3 regions of the Cellulomonas sp. KU4C genome follow, and region 2 is predicted to be linked to each of the others. Evidence: riboswitches for the same ligand, from Rfam matches in the RefSeq annotation. Region 2 holds a riboswitch; each other region holds the start of a gene.
The links. A riboswitch is a leader RNA that binds a small molecule or an ion and turns the genes downstream of it on or off. The one in region 2 is predicted to bind S-adenosylmethionine.
Positions count from the first base shown of each region.

Region 1 (4,371 bases), 2.4 Mb from region 2:
GTGCCCGGAGAACGCGACGTAGTCCACGCCCGACTCCGCGAGCGAGAACGCCCGGTGCGGGAGCAGCTGCGCGCCGTCGACGGCCACGCGCGCCCCCGCCTCCTGCGCGAGCGCCACGACCGACGTCAGCGGCAGCGCCTCCCCGGTCACGTTGGACGCGCCCGTGAGCGTGACCAGGGCGTACGGACGGCGCGCAAGCTCGTCACGCAGCGCGACCAGCGTCGCGGCCACGGTCGGCGCCGCGGGCAGGATGGTCGCCGTGCGACCCGTGTCCCGGAACGCGCTGACCCAGGGCAGCAGGTTCGCGTGGTGCTCGACGTCCAGCACCAGCACCCGGCCGCCGTCCGGCACGCAGCCGGCCAGCAGGTTCAGCGCGTCGGTGGTGTTGCGGGTGATGACGGCGACGTCGTCGGGGCGCGCGCCGACGAACCGGGCGACGGTCGCCCGGGACGACTCGTACAGCGCCGTGGACACCTGCGACAGGTACCCGGCGCCGCGGTGCACCGACGCGTACAGCGGCAGCACCTCGACGACCCGCGCCGCGACGGCCTCGAGCGCCGGCGCGGACGCCGCGTAGTCGAGGTTCGCGTACGTGACGGACCGGCCGTCGACGAGCGGCACGCGGGTGTCGGCGCCGACGACGGGCAGCAGGGCGCGGTCGGGCGCCTCGGTCGTGGCACAGGTGGCGGTGGTGGCGACGGACATGGGACTACCCCCGAGAGGAATCGGTGGGGGCCCGGGTACGGCCGGGTCACCCCGCGCTTGCCGGCCACCGAACGGTGGACGGCCAGGTCGTCACCCGGGGCACCCCGCCGCGGAGGGAGGGTTGCCGGCCAGCAAGCCGGGGCTCAGTGCTGGCACTCATGACCTGCCCCGAGGATAGGGAGCGCCCGCCCGGACGTGTCAACACCTGTCCACCCTGCGACCCGGGTGAAGCACCCCCGCGGCGGCATGGCGTAGCATCGCCGCACCATCCAGAGCGGCCGAGAGATCTGGCTCGTCGACGCCGCAGCAACCCGCGGTCCTGTGCCCCGTGCACGGGGCCGGCCGAGGGTGCTTCCGCCAGGTCCGATGGAGGAGACGCATGACCGACACCGACGACCGCCTGCGCTACCGGCTGCTGACGGGACCCGACGACCGCTCGTTCTGCGAGCGGGTGAGCGCGGCCCTCGCCGAGGGCTACGAGCTGCACGGCGGCCCCGCCGCGACCCACGACGGCGAGCGCGTCATCGTCGCGCAGGCCGTGGTGCTGCCCGCCGCCGCGACGCCCGCGGTGCGCCCGCTGTGAGCGCGCAGCACGGACACGGGGACGGGCCCGGCTACGCCGGCGACCTCACCCCGCAGGAGGCCTGGGACCTGCTCGCGTCCGACGAGCGCGCCGTCCTGGTCGACGTCCGCACCGAGGGCGAGTGGCAGGGCATCGGCGTCCCGGACACCGCGGACCTCGACGCGCAGGACCGGACCGCGTTCGTCCAGTGGACCGACGCGTTCGGCCGCCCCAACCCGACGTTCCTCGACGAGCTCGCCGCCGCCGGGATCACCGCCGACGAGCCGCGCCCGGTCGTGTTCCTGTGCCGGTCCGGCGTGCGGTCCGTCGCCGCCGCGACCACCGCCACCGCGGCGGGCCTGGGTCCGGCGTACAACGTGCTCAGCGGGTTCGAGGGCGACGTCGGCCCCGACGGGCAGCGGGGCCACTGGGGCTGGCGCGCCGCCGGCCTGCCGTGGCGGTCCGCGTGACCGCGCCCACCCCCGCTCCCTCTCCCGCGCCCGGCCCCGGCGACTGGCAGGACCCGCGGTTCCCCCGCGACACCCTGCGCCCCGACACGCTCGCCGTGCGCGGCGGCCAGGTCCGCACGGCGTTCCAGGAGACCTCCGAGGCGCTCTTCCTCACCCAGGGCTACGTCTACGACCGCGCCGCCGACGCCGAGGCCGCGTTCGCCGGCGAGGCCGACCGGTTCCTCTACTCCCGGTACGGCAACCCGACGGTGTCGACGTTCGAGGAGCGGCTGCGGCTGCTCGAGGGAGCCGAGGCCTGCTACGCGACCGCGTCCGGCATGTCGGCGGTGTTCACGGCGCTGGCCGCGCTCGTCCGGTCCGGGTCGCGCGTCGTCGCGGCGCGCGCCCTGTTCGGGTCGTCGGTCGTCATCTTCGACGAGATCCTCGCGGGCTGGGGCGTGCGCACCGACTACGTCGACGGCCACGTCCCGGAGCAGTGGGAGGCGGCGCTGTCGACGCCCGCGGACGTCGTGTTCTTCGAGACCCCGTCGAACCCGATGCAGGACCTCGTCGACATCGCCACGGTCAGCCGGCTCGCGCACGCGGCGGGCGCGGTGGTCGTCGTCGACAACGTGTTCGCCACCCCGGTGCTGTCGAAGCCGCTGCAGTTCGGCGCGGACGTCGTCGTGTACTCCGCGACCAAGCACATCGACGGCCAGGGGCGGGTGCTCGGCGGGGCGATCCTCGGCACCGACGCGTTCGTGCACGGCCCGGTGCAGACCCTGATCCGCAACACCGGCCCGTCGATGAGCGCCTTCAACGCGTGGGTGCTGCTCAAGGGCCTGGAGACGCTGTCCCTGCGCGTCCGGCACCAGACCGCCTCCGCGCTGACGCTGGCCGGCTGGCTCGAGCAGCACCCGGCGGTCGCGCAGGTCCGCTACCCGTACCTGCCGTCGCACCCGCAGCACGCCCTGGCGCTCGCCCAGCAGGACGGCGGCGGCACGGTCGTCACGTTCGACCTGCGGGTTCCCGAGGGCGCGACGCCGGACGTGGCGAAGAAGACGACGTTCGGCGTCCTCGACGCGCTGCGGGTCATCGACATCTCGAACAACCTCGGCGACGCGAAGTCGATGGTCACGCACCCCGCGACCACCACGCACCGCAAGCTCGGCCCGGCGGGCCGCGCGGCGGTCGGCATCGCGGAGTCCACGGTCCGCCTGTCCGTCGGTCTCGAGGACCCCGCCGACCTCCGCGACGACCTCGCCCGGGCCCTCGACCACCTGACCTGACCGGGCCACCCCCGAGCCGGCCTCCGGTGGAGTGGTCCTGACCGACACGCTCGGCGTGCCGAGCAGGATCACTCCACGCACCCGGGTCGGGCCCCTCGGGGGTGGCCGCCCGGGGTCAGGCCACCAGGGACCGGAGGTCCGCGGCCGCGGCCGGGCCGCCGGACAGCGGGTGCAGGACCACCCCGTCGACACCCGCGCGGCGGGCCAGCTCGCGGACCTCGGCCACCAGGCGGTCGCCGGTCGTCACCACCCGGGTCGCGGCGGGCGACCAGCCCAGCCCGGCGAGCGCGTCCAGGTACTCCAGCTGCGACCGCTTGCGGCGCGCCGTGACCTCGTCGGCGGCCACGACGACCTCGAGGTCGAGCAGCACCCGCACGTCCGCGCGGTCGCGGCCGGACGCGGCGACGGCATCGTCGACCAGCGCGGCCACCCGGGACAGCGCCCCGACGGACGGCACCGCGACCGAGAACTCGAGCCGGACGACGTCGGCGTGCACGCCGGCCAGGGCGATCGCGGACTCGGAGCCCGGCCGGGACTCGACGGTCCGGACGCCGTAGTCCGGGGCCAGGACGTGGATCGTGGGCTCCGGCCCGGCGGGCGGGAGGGGCGCGGCGGCGAGCGGCGTGGGTGCGGGCGCCGGCAGCGTCGGGGTCTCGGCGGGCAGGGCCGGCGGCAGCGGCCGCAGGGCGGCGCGGTGCCGGCGGGCCGGGGCGGGCAGGTGACGGGTGGCGACCGCGAGCGCGCGGTCCAGCACGGGCTGAGCCTGAGACATGACGGGGTGTCCTCGACGGGTGAGGCGGGGTGCGCAGCGAGGGCCGTGGCGGCCGCGGGCGCGCGGGGTCGTCAGCTCAGCGACAACACACCCGGGTCAGGAACACGCGGGAACGGTACCCCGCGCCCGGTGCCCCCGACCACGGCCTGTCCACATCCCGGTCCCCCGTGTCAGGAGACGAGCGCGCGCATCACCGAGGTGAAGAACCGCAGCCCGTCCGTGCCCGAGCGCGGGCCGCGGGCGCCGTCCGGACCGAAGCCCGCCTCGACCGCGTGCTCGGGGTGCGGCATCAGGCCGACGACGTTGCCGCGGGCGTTGCTGATGCCCGCGATGTCCCGGCGGGACCCGTTGGGGTTGCCGTCGGTGTAGCGGAACACCACGCGGCCCTCGCCCTCCAGCTCGTCCAGCGTCGACTCGTCGGCGACGTACTGGCCGTCCTGGTTCTTCAGCGGGATCGTGATGCGCTCCCCCTGCTGGTACTCGCCGGTCCAGGCGGTGCCGGTCTGCTCGACCGTGAGCACCTGCTCCCGGCAGACGAAGTGCAGGTGGTCGTTCTTGATCATCGAGCCGGGCAGCAGGTGCGCCTCGGTGAGG
Region 1 is NZ_CP200322.1:468,884-473,254, forward strand. Features, by position in the region: gene AC1VL8_RS02200 (aminotransferase class V-fold PLP-dependent enzyme) at 1-705, opposite strand, end outside; SAM riboswitch class IV at 754-869, opposite strand; SAM riboswitch class I at 968-1,078, shown strand; partial or broken gene AC1VL8_RS02205 (DUF1737 domain-containing protein) at 1,085-1,273, shown strand; gene AC1VL8_RS02210 (rhodanese-like domain-containing protein) at 1,285-1,737, shown strand; gene AC1VL8_RS02215 (O-succinylhomoserine sulfhydrylase) at 1,734-3,005, shown strand; gene AC1VL8_RS02220 (hypothetical protein) at 3,121-3,777, opposite strand; gene purQ (phosphoribosylformylglycinamidine synthase subunit PurQ) at 3,948-4,371, opposite strand, start outside.
Region 1: another riboswitch for S-adenosylmethionine. It lies ahead of AC1VL8_RS02205 (DUF1737 domain-containing protein); the one in region 2 lies ahead of AC1VL8_RS13655 (LLM class flavin-dependent oxidoreductase).

Region 2 (4,371 bases):
GTCATGCCGGGCCTCCGGTGTCGCGGGTGGGTGCGGTGTCGCGAGGGGTGGTGCGGGGTGTGCGCACGGTGCGGGTCAGGTGGCCGCGCCGCGGCAGGGCGCGCAGCCGCTGCAGGGGCGTCGGCGGGAGCGTGCGGAGGGCGCCGCGGGCGTAGTACCGCTCGAGGTAGTACTGGGCGACGGTCAGCACCGTGGTGGTCGCGAGGTACCAGATCGCCGCGACCAGCAGCAGCGGGACGACCCGCTGGTTGCGGCCGTAGATCACCCCGACCGTGTAGAAGAGCTCGCCGTACGCCAGCACGTAGACGACGGACGTGCCCTTGAGCAGGCCGATGATCTCGTTGACCGACGTCGGGACGACGGTGCGCATCGCCTGCGGCAGCACGATCCGGCGCTGCTGGCGGCCACGCGGCAGGCCCAGCGCAGCGGCGGCCTCGTGCTGGCCCTGGTCGACGCCGAGGATGCCGGCCCGGACGATCTCCGCGGAGTACGCCGCCTGCGCCAGCCCGAGCCCGAGCACCGCGGCGCCGAACTTGTCCACCACGTCGAGGGTGTCGAACGCCAGGAACGACGGCCCGAACGGGATGCCCAGCGACAGCTCCGGGTAGAGGTACGCGAGGTTGTACCAGAGCAGCAGCTGCAGGATCAGCGGCACCGACCGGAACACCCAGGAGTACGCCCAGGACACCGACCGCAGCAGCGGCGACCGGGACAGCCGCATCAGCGCGAGCACCGTGCCCAGGCCGAACCCGATCACGCCCGCCACCGCGGTCAGCCGCACCGTGGCCCACACGCCCTCGAGCACCGACGGCCAGGTCAGGTACTGCGCGACGACGTCCCACTCCCACTGCGGGTTGGTCAGCAGCGAGCTGAGCACCATCGCGAGCAGCACCGCGACCCCGGCCGTGGCGACCCAGCGACCCGGGTGCCGCGCGGGGACCACGGGCAGGTCGGCGAGCTCGGCGACGGTCGCGGGCGGCACGGCCGCCACGGGCCGGTCGACGACGGCGCTCACGGGGTCACCAGCCACTTCTCGAAGGCGTGCGGGACGACGTCGGCCGGGTACGCCGCCGGGTCGAACAGCGCGGTGTAGCCGGCCGCGAGGTACAGGCCGACGGCCTCCGGCTGCCGCGGACCCGTGGTCAGGTACAGGCGCGGGTAGCCGCGGTCGGCGGCGCGCTGCTCCAGCTCGGTCAGGACGACGCGCGCCAGGCCGCGGCGCCGGTGCTCGGCGTGCGTCCAGATCCGCTTGAGCTCGGCCGTGGGCACCGCCGGGGCGCCCGCCGCGTCACGGGTGCCGGGCCGGGCCAACAGGGCCGGGTCGCCGTGCTCGGGCTCGGTCCGGCGCCGGAACGCGCCGCCCGCGACCGGCCGCCCGTCCTCCAGCACGAGCACGAGCTCGCCGTCCGGCGGGGCGAACTCCTGCGCGCCGTAGTGCTCCAGCTCGTCGCGGAGCTGCGCGGGCGTGAGCACGCCGGTGTAGCGGGTGCTGTACTCGTGCGCCAGGCCGTCCAGCAGCGGACCCACCAGCGGGTCGTGCAGGCGCACCGCGCGCACCTGGAGGCGCGCGGGGTCGACGGGACGGTGCACGTCGGTGGGACGGTGCAGGTCGGTGGTGGTCATCGGGTCACCTCGGGTCGGGCGGAGTCGGCGAGGGCGGGCGTGCGGGAGGCACCGGCGGGCGCAGGTGCACCGGCGGGCGCAGGTGCACGGGCGGGTGCGGGTCGAGGGCGCACGAGGCCGGTCCCCTGGAGCGCGGGCACCACCCGCTCCACGAGGACGTCGAGGTCGGCCTCGGGCGAGGTCGGGCGCACCACGACCCCGTCGGCGGCACCCGCACGGACCCAGTCGACGACCAGCGCGGCGAGCTGCTCCCCCGTGCCGGCGAGCACCAGTCCCCGCGCACCCGCGCCCCGCGCACCCGGGCCCAACGCACTCGCGCCGAGGTCGGGGCGCTCCGTCGCGCGCACCAGGTCGAGCCGGGCGACGGCGCTGTCGTGGTCGTCCGCGAGGGCGACGTCCACGTCGACCAGCACCCGCACGTCGTCGGCGGGTCGCCCGGCCGCGACGGCCGCCGACCGCACCAGCGCCCGCAGGCGGCCCGCCTCGTCGGGGTCCGCGGCGGTGACGCGGGCGACGTCGGCGTGCCGGCCCGCGACCTCCGCGGACGCACCGCCGGACACGGGGACGACCACGACCGGCCGGGTGGCGTCACCGGGGCCGGGCGCCGTCCGGCCGCGGACCGCGAACCGGACGCCCTCGTGGTCGACGTGGAACCGACCCTCGGGGTCGAGCCGCACCGCGCCCACGTCCTCGGCGCCCTCCCACACGGCGTCGACCTGCCGCACCGCGGCCTCGGCGTGCGCGGCCCACACCTGCTCGTCGAGGTCGGCGCCCGGTGCCGGGGCGGACAGCTGCCACCCCGCCGACGCCCGACCGGCGCGCTGCACCCCGCGGACGGCGGCCGCGAGGTGCGCGGGCTCGACCTCGCGGTGCGGCACCCCGGCGACCAGCACCGTCCGCAGCGCGAGCGGCGCGACCCGGGCGGCCGCCACCGCGGCGTCCAGGCGGCCCGGGACCTGACGGCGGCCCGGGTGCAGCAGCAGGGCGTCGCCGAGCACGACGAGGTCCACCAGCCCGCGGTCGGCGCGGTGCACCAGGCGGGCCAGCCGCTCGCCGTCGAACGGGCGGGCCGCGACCGCACCCTGCGGCCCGTGGCCGCCGGGGCGGGCGCCGACGGCGGTCAGGTCGAGGCCGAGCAGGGCGGTCCGGCGCTCGCTGCCGGGCGGGTCGCGGTGGTCGCGACCGGCGGGTCGCGCGGTGGGGCTGGGCATGACGGCTCCGTTCGAGGGCGTCCGGGGTCGCCGGCGCGCGGCGACGCGCACCGGGACCGGTGGGACGAGCGGGTGCGCCCGGCGGGCGGGCGTGAGGTCCCCGAGGGCGGGGATGGCGGACGCGCGGTGGCGCGGGCTCGCGGTGTCAGGGCTACCGGTCGGGGCCGGGCCGGGTCACGGCCGACCGGGCGCCGACGGGTGGCGCTGCTCGCGGAGGGAGGTCAGCGACAGCGACAGCGGGCCGCGTGGGGCCCGGGCTGCGCGGCGGCACGCAGGGAGGAGGTGGTCTGCGCCACCGTGCTCCGGCTCATGCTGTCTCCTTCGTGCACCCGCCGCGGCGGGCTCGCGTGTTGCCGGCTGCCGGTCGGCAGCGGGCCTGGTCCTCACCCGGGGCACCCACCCGCGCGGGGGGTTGCCGTCCGACCAGCCGGGGCTACGCGTCGGAACTCATGACCTGCCGGGCCCCGCAGCCGGCCACCGGGGTGGTGGCGGCGACGTGATCCGGTGCCGGGGAACATACGAACCCCCGGCGACCGCGTCAACGATCCGGCCGTCCGTCTCGCATTCCGGAGCGTTGTCACGGGACGAAGGTCCCGGGCAGGACGCACGGTCCCGGATCGTGAGAAGTCGGGGTCCGGTGCTCGGTCCCGGCGCCGCGCCCTGCTACAACACCGCCGAGGTCGAGAGTCCCAGCGCCAAGCCCCGGCTGGCTGGGCAGCAACCCCACGTCACGGCGGGGTGCTCCGGGAGATGACCTGGCCGTCGGCCGGGCGCCCGCGACGTGGTGCCCGCTCCGCCGCACGGCAACCGTGATCGACACCCTTGCGAGGCACTCCATGACGTCCCGTCCCCCTGCCGTCGTCGCCGTCTCCGGCAACCCGCGCCCCGGCTCGCGCACCCTGCTCGCCGCGCGCACCGCCGCCGACCGCCTGGCCGCGCTGCTCGGCGCCGACGCGCTCGACGCGATCGACCTCGCGGAGCTCGCGGGAGAGCTGCTGGCCCCCGTCCACCCCGCCGCCGACGCCGCGCTCGCCCGCCTGGCCGTCGCGGACGTCGCGGTGGTCGCCACCCCCGTCTACAAGGCCTCCTACACCGGGCTGCTCAAGGCGTTCCTCGACCTGTACGGGCCCGACGGCCTCGCGGGCGTCGTCGTCGTGCCGCTGGTCGTCTCGGGGAACCCCGCCCACGCGCTCGTCGGCGAGGTGCACCTGCGGCCCGTCCTCGTCGAGCTCGGCGCCGTCGTCCCCACCCGGTCGCTGACCGTCACCGAGGCGCAGCTCGCCGACCTGGACGGCGTCGTGGACGCCTGGCTGCTGCGGGCCGAGCCGGCGCTGCTGCGCGCGGTCGGCGCCGGTGCGGCCCGGGGCACCGTCGGCGCCGGGGCGGTGGCCCGGTGACCGCCGAGCGCGCGGACCTGTCCGCGTTCGAGCGGCTGCTGGCCGAGCAGGACGAGCCGCAGCTCGACGCCCAGCAGTTCAAGTCCGTGTTCCGCCGGCACCCCGCGGGCGTCGCGGTCGTGGCGCTGCGGCACGAGGGC
Region 2 is NZ_CP200322.1:2,896,309-2,900,679, reverse strand. Features, by position in the region: gene AC1VL8_RS13670 (amino acid ABC transporter ATP-binding protein) at 1-5, opposite strand, end outside; gene AC1VL8_RS13665 (amino acid ABC transporter permease) at 2-1,015, opposite strand; gene AC1VL8_RS13660 (GNAT family N-acetyltransferase) at 1,012-1,623, opposite strand; gene AC1VL8_RS13655 (LLM class flavin-dependent oxidoreductase) at 1,620-2,834, opposite strand; SAM riboswitch class IV at 3,176-3,289, opposite strand; SAM riboswitch class IV at 3,513-3,609, shown strand; gene AC1VL8_RS13650 (NADPH-dependent FMN reductase) at 3,671-4,231, shown strand; gene AC1VL8_RS13645 (flavin reductase family protein) at 4,228-4,371, shown strand, end outside.

Region 3 (4,371 bases), 1.9 Mb from region 2:
ACGTTCGGCGTCGGCACCGCGTACGCGCCGCGCGGGGTGCCGTCCGCGTCGAACCGGAGCACGTGCCCGCCGCCGTACAGCGCCACCCACAGCCCGCCCTCGGCGTCGACGGTGGTGCCGTCCGGACGCGGCCCGCCGTCCGCGAGCGCCAGGAACGGCTCCGGCGTGCCCGGCACCCCGGTTCCCCCGTCGTACGTCGCCCGGTAGACCACGCGCGTCCAGGTGTCGGTGAGGTAGAGCGTCCCGCCGTCGGGGCTCCACCCCAGGCCGTTGCCGATCCCCACACCGGTGAACGGCGTCTCGACCCGCAGCACGCCCGGCCCCGCGTCCGGGTCCGGGTCCGCGACGACCCGGTGCACCACGCCGTCCCCGGCGACACCGGCGCGGGGCATCGTCGTGATCCAGAGCCGCCCGGCCCCGTCGCACGCGCCGTCGTTGAACCGGTAGTCCGCGGGCATGCCGTCCGGTCGGGTCAGCGGACCGAGCCGGGTGCCGTCGTGCACGCCGAGCCCGTCGGCGGTGGCCAGCAGCAGCCCGCCCGACGCGGCCGGCCACGCGAGGCCCACCGGCGACGGGGTGCTGAGGACGCCGTCCCGGTCGGGGTCGGCGTCCGCCCAGCGGTGCACGGCGCGACCGTCGATGTCGACCCAGACGAGCGTCCCGGTCCGGGCGTCCCAGAGCGGGCGCTCGCCGAGCTCCCGCGCGCTGGTCGCCCACCACCTCCCCGTCGGTCCGGGCCCCCGTCGTCAGGTCGCGGACGTCGAGGCGGTCGCGGGCGGCGGGACGGGGCAGCGTGGACAGGTCGACGGGAGTCATCCCCCGCACGATGGCACGGGCTCGGCGGTCCCGCGCCTCAGACGCCCGACCAGGCGGTGAGCTTCTCCGGGTTGAGCACGATCCACACGTCGACGACCGCCCCGGCCGCGACGCCGACGGACACCACGCCCAGCAGCAGTCCGGCGTGCCGCAGCAGGAGCACGGGACCGTCGACCGACGCCGCCGGCTCGAGTGCCGCCCCGGGGTTCTTGGCCAGCACGCCGAGCAGGAACCGGGCGACCCGGTCCGCGCCGACCACGGGGCGGCGGGCGGCGGACACGTGCCCGCCGCCGTCGGCCCGCAGCTCGACCGCCGGGTCGAGCAGCGCGACGAGCGCACCGAGGTCACCGCCGGTGGCCGCTGCGGCGAACGCGCGGGTCACCTCCGCGTGCGCGGCGGGTGCGGTGTCCAGGGCCGGGTGCGCGTGCACCTTGCGGCGCGCGGACGTCGCGAGCTGCCGGGTCGCCGCGGACGACCGGCCGACCACCTCCGCGATCTCCGCGAACGGCGTGCCGAACACGTCGTGCAGGACGAACGCCACCCGCTCGGCCGGGGTCAGCCGCTCGAGCACGACCAGCAGCGCGCTGCCGACCGCCTCGTCGAGGGTGACCCGGTCCGCGGGGTCGACCGCCGGCGCGCCCGCGAGCGGCGCGGCGCCGGGCAGCGGCTCCGGCAGCCACTCCCCGACGTACCGCTCGCGGCGTGCCCGGGCCGAGCCGAGGACGTCCAGGCACACCCGCCCGGCCACGCGGGTCAGCCAGGCGCGCGGGGACACCACGGCCTCGCGGTCGCGCGGGTCCATGCGGTACCAGCGGACGTAGGTCTCCTGGACCGCCTCCTCGGCGTCCGCGAGCGTGCCGAGCATCCGGTAGGCCAGGGCCAGCAGGTGCCGCCGCTCGCCCTCGACCGCGGCCACGAGGGCGTCGTCGTCGGTCACCGGCTCAGCGTGCCCGAGCGGCGAGCCAGGTGGCCAGGGTCGTGGTGGCGGTCCGGACCGCCACCCCGGCGTCGGGCGCGTCGGACGGCACCAGCGCACCGGGCGTGCCCCCGGTGCCGAACGGGTCCGCCGCGGGGTCGACCTGCACCTCGCGGGGGTCGCCGGCGGCGGTGAGCACCCGGCGGACCCAGACGTCGGTGGGCATCCGCTCCGGCCCCGCGACGTCCACCCGACCCGCCTGTCCGCCCGTGCCCGTCGCCAGGTCCGCGAGCACGTCGACCACGTCGTCCACCGCCACGGGCCGCACCACGTCGGCCCCGACCCGGACCCGTCCGTCGACGGTGCCCTGGTCCGCCACCGCGTCGGCGAACTCGAAGAACTGCGTCGCCCGCAGCACCGTCGTCGGGACGTCCCCGGCCACCGCCGCCCGCTCCTGGGCGACCTTCGCCGCGAAGTACGGGTTGCCCGGCACCCGGTCGACCCCCACGACCGACAGCAGCACCGACCGCCGCACCCCGGCGCCGGCCGCGGCGTCCGCGATGTGGACCGCCGACGCCGGGAAGAACTCGCCCGCCCGGGTGAAGTCGGGGGTGTTCGTCGCGTCCACGACGACCTCCGCCCCGGCCACCGCCGCGGCGAGCCCGGCACCCGTCCACGTGTCCACTCCGGTGCGGCGCGACGCGGCCACGGCGTCGTGCCCCCGCCCGCGCAGCACGGTCACCAGCCGCGCCCCGACCAGTCCTGCTCCCCCGACCACCACGATCCGCATGTCCGGTCCCTCCGTCGTGCGGGCCCGGCGGGCCCGCTCACCCCCTGGACGACGCAGCGGCCCACGATGTGAGCGGGTGTGACGCGCGCCACCACTACGTGACGCGTCAGGGGCACTGGACGCCCCGCCGGAGCCGCCCTACTGTGGCCGCACCATCCAGAGCGACCGAGAGACCTGGCTCGACGACGTCGCAGCAACCCCCCTCCCCGTGAGGGTGTGGGTGCTTCCGCCAGGTCCGATGGAGCTGACGATGAGCAGTCACGACGTACCCGTGCACCCGCACGACCTCGACCACCCGCGCGCCGCCGTGGTCGACGGCCTCGGCGCCGTCGACCGGCCGACCGTGTCCTTCGAGCTGTTCCCGCCCCGGAACCCCGACGCCGCGCCGCGGCTGTGGTCGACCGTGCAGCAGCTCGCCGCCGTCCGGCCCGACTTCGTCTCGGTCACCTACGGCGCGTCCGGCAGCACGCGGGACACCACCCGCGCCCTCGTCCGCCGCCTGCTGCGGGAGACCTCGCTGAACCCGATCGCCCACCTCACGTGCGTCGCCGCGTCGCGGGAGGACCTGGCCGCGACCGTCGAGGAGTTCCTGGACGAGGGCGTGCGGTCGTTCCTGGCGCTGCGCGGCGACCCGCCCGCCGACGGCTCCTGGGCCCCGCACCCCGACGGCCTGCCCACCGCGGCCGCCCTGGTCCGCCTGCTCCGCGAGGTCGAGGCCCGTCGCTGCGCGAGCAGCCCCGCGCAGGCGGTCCGCGCCGCGACCCGGCACCTGTCCGTCGCCGTCGCGGCGTTCCCCCGGGGCAACCCCGGAGCCGGCAGCACGCGGGAGCAGGACGTCGCGGCGCTGCTGGCCAAGCAGGAGGCCGGCGCGGACTTCGCGATCACCCAGGTGTTCTACGACGCCGCGTCCTACCGCGAGCTGCTGGAGCTCGCCCGCGACGCGGGCGTCACGATCCCGGTGATCCCGGGGATCATCCCGATGACCGACCCCGCCCGGCTGCGCCGCGTGGCCCAGCTGACCGGGGTGCCCGTCCCCGCGGACGTCCTGGACCGGCTCGACGCGTTCGACGGCGACGACCCCGCGGACGTCGCGCGGCGGCACCGCGTGGGCACCCGGCTCGGCGTCGACCTCGCGCACGCCGTGCTCGACGGCGGCGCGCCGGGGATCCACCTCTACACGTTCAACACCCACGGCCCCGCGCTCGACCTCCTCGAGGGCGCCGGCCTGGGTGGCGACGGGCCGCCCGCGCGCGCCGCCGTCGCGACCGACGACCACCTGACCCCTGTCCCCACCACCTGAGGCGAGAGATGACCGAGCAGACCCACCCCTTCCCGTCCGGCACCGTCCTGGGCTACCCGCGCATCGGACCCCGCCGGGAAGCTGAAGAAGGCCCTGGAGGCGTTCTGGGCCGGCCGCGCGAGCGCCGAGGAGGTCGAGGCCACCGCCGCGGACCTGCGCCGCCGGACCCGCACCCGGCTCGCGGAGCTCGGGCTCGACACCCGGCTCCCCGCCATCCCGAGCGCGTTCTCCTTCTACGACCAGGTGCTCGACGCGACCGCCGTGCTCGGCGCCGTGCCGGAGCGGTTCGCCGACCTGGCGACCGACGGCGCCCTGGACCTCGCGGGCTACTCCACGGTGGCGCGCGGCCGCGGCGACGACCTGCCGCTCGAGATGACCAAGTGGTTCGACTCGAACTACCACTACCTGGTCCCGGAGATCGGCCCGGCGACGGCCTTCCGGTACGCGAGCGACCGCCCGGTGCGCGAGTTCGCCGAGGGCCTCGCCGACGGCGTGCTGACCCGACCGGTGCTCGTCGGACCGGTGACGTACCTGGCGCTCGCGAAGCCC
Region 3 is NZ_CP200322.1:990,966-995,336, forward strand. Features, by position in the region: partial or broken gene AC1VL8_RS04685 (SMP-30/gluconolactonase/LRE family protein) at 1-683, opposite strand, end outside; gene sigJ (RNA polymerase sigma factor SigJ) at 854-1,753, opposite strand; gene AC1VL8_RS04695 (SDR family oxidoreductase) at 1,758-2,522, opposite strand; SAM riboswitch class I at 2,672-2,767, shown strand; gene AC1VL8_RS04700 (methylenetetrahydrofolate reductase) at 2,773-3,822, shown strand; partial or broken gene metE (5-methyltetrahydropteroyltriglutamate--homocysteine S-methyltransferase) at 3,831-4,371, shown strand, end outside.
Region 3: another riboswitch for S-adenosylmethionine. It lies ahead of AC1VL8_RS04700 (methylenetetrahydrofolate reductase); the one in region 2 lies ahead of AC1VL8_RS13655 (LLM class flavin-dependent oxidoreductase).